Regions from separate parts of the Paenibacillus hubeiensis genome, predicted to be linked through region 2. Evidence: predicted binding sites of a transcription regulator. Region 2 holds the regulator's gene; the other holds the start of a gene.
What was found. The regulator LexA, encoded in region 2, represses DNA repair genes until DNA is damaged. The targets are predictions, from matches to a motif close to CGAACATATGTTCG.
Positions count from the first base shown of each region.

Region 1 (3,161 bases), on a different contig from region 2:
GTCGAGCTCCAACCGTTCGCTGCCGAGCATGTCCACCGTCTGGTCCAGCAAATCCAGCACGGCGCCCCAGATCTGGCGATGCTCGCGCGATCGTTCCGGATCGCCTTCAGCCTCCGCACGGGCCGACATGGCATCCAGCTTCCACGGAACTTCCGCGTCCTCCAATAGCTGGTACAGAGCAACGCAGCGTTCCTTGGCGGTCTTGGCTTTGTTCATTCGTTTCTCGAATGCGCCCAGCGGGCCTGTAATCGTCGACCTGCACGTCTCCATCAGGGCCAACATCTGCTCACGCCCCAGGTTGCGGCGCTCCTGGCCCGGATCTTCCAGCGACAGGCTTGGCGCAGCCCGCCATGGCTTGCCGTCCGTCCAACGATATCCGTGAATGCCGCTGGCAAGCACGTAATTTTCAAGCTGATCCATGTCTTCGCGCGTAACGGAGCCGTCCCGGGGAAGCAGCAAATCCGTTTTGACGCAGCGAAATACGTCCTCGTACCTCCACCGACGGCGAACGATGTCCAAGGCGGAACGAACGAATTCCGCAAGCGGGTGATGCAATTCGTTTCTTCTTCGGTCAAGGAACACAGGCACGTCGTAATCCCGGAAAAGCGGTTCGGCCATATCGGCATAGGCATCGAGATTGCGGACGAGCACGGCCATGTCCCGATAGCGCACGCCTTCTTCCTGTGCCAGGCGACGCATTTCCCGGAGCGCGCCTTCCAATTCGGTACGGCGGTTCTCCGCCGCGTACAGCCGAATGCCCGGATCTCGGCCATCGCTTCTCCAGCGGACGCGCCGATCGAATCCCGCTTCCAGATGAGCCAGCCCCGGACTGTTCACGAAGCGAGGCAAGACGTCCGCATGAAGCACCTGCGTTTCGGTTGCCACGCCTCTCTCGTCGGCCATGCCTTTTAACTTGGCATACGCTCCCGCCGTAGGGAAGAACAGATCCAGTTCCCCAGGCAGTGCGCCTTGATCGTAAGGACGGTCAAGCGTCAGTCCGATGGTGACGGACTCCGCCCGAGACATCAATCCCCCGATCACGCCAAGCTCCAGCGGTGTAAAACTTTGAAAACCGTCGATCCAGACCTGCGCGCCATTCAGCAGCTCGCTCTCCGGCATGCGTTCCGAAAGCTCGGACAGCGTGTCTTCATCGTCAATGTACAAACCGCTCAATTCCTGTTCGAAATCGCGGTATACGAGAAGCAGGTCATGCAGCTTGTCGCCCAGAATCGGAGCCGACGAAGAAGCATCCCATGCGGCTAGGCCCTCCTCCAACGAAGCCGGAGCCAGCTCATGGCGCTTGAACTCGCCGTACAGGTCATTCAAGTGGCCGATGAATCCCAACTGGCTGCCTGACGCGCCGAACAGCTTCAACTCTTCATGCCGACGCTGCAGCACTTTGTAGAGCAGCATTTTTTTGCCTTCGCTGCCGATGGGCGTGCGCGCGGAACCGCCGACTTCCTGCATGACCCGGTGGGCCAAACGACGGAAGCCGTACACTTCTGCGCGCATCGCGCCTTTGACGGCCCCGTACGCAAACAACGCCTGTCCGGCACGGAACGAGCTTTGTTCGGGAACCAGCATGATCAGCGGCTTGCCTTGCGGGTCCTGCTGAAGCAGGGAAACCATCTCCCGGGTGAACAGCGTACTTTTGCCGCTGCCTGCCCGGCCTATCACAAAACGTACGGACATGTTCCTTCCTCCAAACATCACGATCAAGATTTTAATTTCCAGTATACCATACCGGAAGTGCTTCGGAACATACGTTTGCCACAATCCGGCAAAGTGCCGCTTCCATATCCATACATGGCAAAAAGCCCGCAGCTTTCCCAGCATTGGGCTTTTTGCAAATACGTTTCGTTATATCCATCATCACCCGGCGATTCACAATTCCGAATTACTTCGTTTTGCTGCGCACCTCAAAGATCGCAAATTTCAAATAGTGCCCTTCATCCACGCCAAGAATTTGCGGGTGGTCCTTGCCTGCCGCCTTCCACTCGATCAAACGCAGCACTTTGCCTGCATCTTTCGCGGCATCGGCGATCGTTTCGAGGAACAGGTCGGGACGCATGTGGTACGAACAGCTTGCCGTTACGAGGTACCCTCCCTCGTTCACCAGCTTCATGCCGTGCAGGTTGATGTCCTTGTAGCCGCGGCAGGCCCCTTTGACGGCCGACTTTGTTTTGGCGAACGCCGGAGGGTCCAAAATGACGACGTCAAATGTTTTTCCGCCTCCGGCGGCCAGTGCCTTGGACGTATCCACTTTTTCTTCCCCGGCACGGGAGCGTGCCGCCCGTTCATCCAATCCTTTGACTTGGTCACGCAAATATTGAAAAGCGTCTGCAACGACAAACTCCACCCGGTCCGTGAAACCGTTCAGTTCCACATTGGTGCGCGCGCTTTCGATCGCATGCTCGGAAATGTCCAGGCAAGTTACCTTTTTCGCGCCGTATTTGCATGCATTCAGCGTAAAGCTGCCGGTGTGGGAGAAGCATTCGAGCACGGTTGCTCCGTCCCAATACGGGAATGTGACCACCTTGCCGCTTTTGTTGACCGGAAGCATTTGCTTCTCGCCATCCTGATCAACCTCTTCCAGCCTAATGCCGCTTTTGTAACCCCAGCCCTTCATAAGCGGCGCAATGGCGGCACGATTCTCGCGCTGATCGAAGAAATAACCGGTTTTCTGCCCTTCCACGATGTCCACTTTGATCAACAGACCGTTCTCGGTCACCGTCACATGTCTTGGACAATCGCCGTAAAGCGGCCCTTTGGTTTGCTCCAGGCCTTCGAGCTCGCGAATCGGCACGTCGCTGCGTTCGTAGATGCCCTCAGGCTGCAGCACTTCGATCAATGCCTGCACGATCGCCTCGCGGCAGCGGTCCATGCCGAGCGTCAGCAACTGCACCACCAGGATGCTGCCGAAGCGGTCCACGATCAGTCCGGGCAGGAAATCGGCTTCACCGTAGACGAGTCGGTACGCCTCGCCATCCTGGATGAACCGCTCCCGATGACGCAAACAGTCACGGAACCGGTCTGCGAAAAAGGCGATATCCATTTGGTTGTATTCCAGTGGTTCGTAAGATACGACCCTTACCGTAATTTGCGAAGCCGGGTTATAATACCCGGTCGCCAAATACCGGCCTTGATGATTCAGCACCTGA
Region 1 is NZ_JAVYAE020000009.1:159,350-162,510, forward strand. Features, by position in the region: gene addB (helicase-exonuclease AddAB subunit AddB) at 1-1,692, opposite strand, end outside; gene RSX24_RS21500 (class I SAM-dependent rRNA methyltransferase) at 1,898-3,161, opposite strand, start outside.
Region 1: the regulator LexA is predicted to act here: its motif matches at 1,757-1,770, upstream of addB (helicase-exonuclease AddAB subunit AddB).

Region 2 (3,161 bases):
GTTTCGTAAATACCCATCGTTTTCCACGGCTGTTGTGCTCAATGACCACTGTGCCTGGTTCAATACGGAATCTGACAATATCGTCCACGCCAATGGAGCGCTCGCGGTTTCCTTTGAGCGTCACGATTCGATTGCTGCTCACTTTAACGTAAGGTCGGCGCAGAAAGAAAATGAACGCCAAAAATACGTATAACAGCATCGTTACCCAGTCCCAGGTCGTCATGGAAGTTTGGGTAAGAAACGTGCTCATAAACAAATAAAGCACAGCAAGCCCCAACAAAAATACGGGAAACAGAAGACTTCGGCCTTTAAATACGTCTTCTCCCGGTGTTCCTGATACAGGTTGGCCATTTTTCTTGCGCTGTTGATTCAATTGTTTCGAATTTCTTCGAACCGTTCTCTCGAACGAACGAGCCATGAAAATCCCCCTTATATGTTCTTTTATGCAGGTCGGCACAACAACGATTAGCCAACACTTCCCCCTATATTATGGACACTCAAATATAAACAGAAGAAACCTAGATATCACAAGGATAGCTTAGGTTTCTCTAGTGTTTGAGTTTGCCCTGGCGGCCCTGATCGTTCTCGTCATCAACAATTTCAATGGAATCCAGCTGCTGTCTGAAATTGTTGCGAATGTTGTTCAAATAAATTTCTCTGAGTTTAGCGCGTTCTTCAAGTTCTTCCTCTGTCAATCCAGTGGATTTATGTTTGCGAGCCAACTCATTAATGCGTCCTACCAGGCGATCTATATCCAAACTTGTCCCCTCCAAAAATACAAAGTCACATTAACTTTGACATGTTCGGGTCTGCTTGTCAAGATTGATGCATAACCAGGGTGCAAATCTTCTATATAATTATTTAAAGCGAGGTAATTCCAACACTTGTCCGACTTGAATTGAACTTGTTTGTAACTGATTTGCTTCCTTAATTGCTTCTATATATACACGCGTATCCATATTTTCCGGTTTGTGTTCCAACGAGATGCTCCACAGCGTTTCCCCTTGAGACACCGCCACCTTACCACCAGGAATCAAATTTTCCTCATCACCTGCGAACACTGTTAGCACTGCGCTGCAGCCAATAATGACGATCAATGAAACGATCGTTAATTTTAATAGCAGAGCTGCTGCCTTGTTCTGAATCAGCCGTTTCTTTAGCAATCCCATATTGGATTTGACAGCCTCTGTATTGACAGGTTCGTAAATGCTTTGATAAGTGGAATATCTCATGGTTCCTTCGCCCTCCAAACATTTGTTCCGGTTCGTTGAAATCAATATAGCACGAACACATGTTTCATACAATAGTTTTTTAGAACAATTGTTCGCTCTTTTTTTGAGCATGGCGTTACAGCGGGATACGTCCAAAATTCGATGCATCGACGACGATTCAAACCAACCCTCCACGAAAACGTTGATTTTATCGCTTTTTTTAGAACTTATGTTTGTACGAACGGTAGTTCTATGTTATAATTTTCCCAAACGTTACTAAATGGGGTTGATACGGTATGTCGAAGATATCCAGCAGGCAACAGGCTATTCTGGAGTTTATACGCAATGAAGTCCGGTTGAAGGGGTATCCTCCTTCCGTACGAGAGATTGGTGAAGCCGTCGGGTTGGCATCCAGTTCAACCGTCCACGGTCATTTGGATCGATTGGAGAAAAAAGGGCTAATCAGACGCGACCCAACGAAACCTCGGGCGATTGAACTGCTCAGCCAAGAAGAGTCCGAGCATTCACATCAGTTTGCCCATAGCGTCGCTCGTGTTCCCGTTGTCGGTAAAGTAACGGCAGGGGTACCGATTACGGCAACCGAGAACATTGAAGACTACTTCCCGCTTCCAACACACTATGTCGGCGAACAGAAAGTCTTTATGTTATCCGTTGTCGGAGACAGCATGATCGATGCAGGCATCGTCAATGGAGACTATGTCATCGTTCGCCAGCAGCAAACGGCGGATAACGGCGATATCGTCGTCGCCATGACGGAAGAAGACGAAGCCACGGTAAAGACGTTTTATAAAGAAAAGGATCATATTCGTCTGCAACCGGAAAATGCCACTTTCGAGCCATTGCGTCTCAAACATGTCAGCATTTTGGGTAAGGTCATCGGTCTTTTCCGTGATATTCACTAATTTTGCGCAACATTTCACATCATGAATGATTACAACAAGAGGCTGGCCCGTTTAATGGGTCAACCTCTTTTTTTATGTCTTAGATATTGTGAATCCCCCCCTCCTCCTCCGACTCCATTCCGGAAACTTCCATCTTCTTCTCATTCGATAAGAGGTTATTCGTGATTTTCGACGATTCATGATAATAAAGAAGATTGCAGAATAAAATTTTTCTTAATTATATTCTCAGAACATATGTTCCTATGTTATCATCTAGTCAAAGTTCATGTAATGAGCACAAGTTATACCGGCTTCAAAGAAAGGAGATACAACATGAATCTATATAAATTCGAATTGACAGTGAATGGATTTCCACTGCGCGTCCATTTTAGTGCAACGGAAGAAAGCGGATTACGATGGTGCAAACGAACCGCTTCCGACTTCCAAAGGAATGTTGCCAATTTAGAGATAAAAGTTTCTGTACATAAAAAAGAGAAACAAAAGAATGCATGGGAATATCATGGAAAACCATATCTGTATGATCGAACTTTGCGAAAAAAACCTCTACCAGCGAACCACATAGCAGAAGATGATTAAAATGTAAAAAAGTCCATTCTGAAAAGAATGAACTTTTTTTATATTTTACTCTTTCTTCCTGTAATCATAGATATCGTCAGGAACATTTAGTTTTACACCATTAATGGATACAATATCGTTACTTTCCCAGATGATAGACGCTTTTTCAACTTTATTTTGGAAATATATTATTTTATTTGGTTTTGAGCCATCATTGTACTGAAGTTCACATAAAATAGCTAACGAAGTTGTTGCTCCTGCATCAGAATTCATCGCTTTAATCGTAAATTTACCATCGGGTGAAACAGACTCTGATATAACTTCCCCTTTTGGAAGTCGTTCTAAGTCATAGTACCAATTCCACAAGAATACAAAAACAATAGCTACTGTTAACACAAAAAAACTACTTATCCAAAAAACTTTTCTCTTTTTACTTTTCACCGAATCCTTATTCCTCCAATCTCTACTTAAA
Region 2 is NZ_JAVYAE020000002.1:114,382-117,542, reverse strand. Features, by position in the region: gene RSX24_RS07240 (hypothetical protein) at 1-418, opposite strand, end outside; gene RSX24_RS07235 (DUF896 domain-containing protein) at 549-758, opposite strand; gene RSX24_RS07230 (LysM peptidoglycan-binding domain-containing protein) at 858-1,232, opposite strand; gene lexA (transcriptional repressor LexA) at 1,508-2,134, shown strand; gene RSX24_RS07220 (hypothetical protein) at 2,447-2,710, shown strand; gene RSX24_RS07215 (DUF5412 family protein) at 2,756-3,130, opposite strand.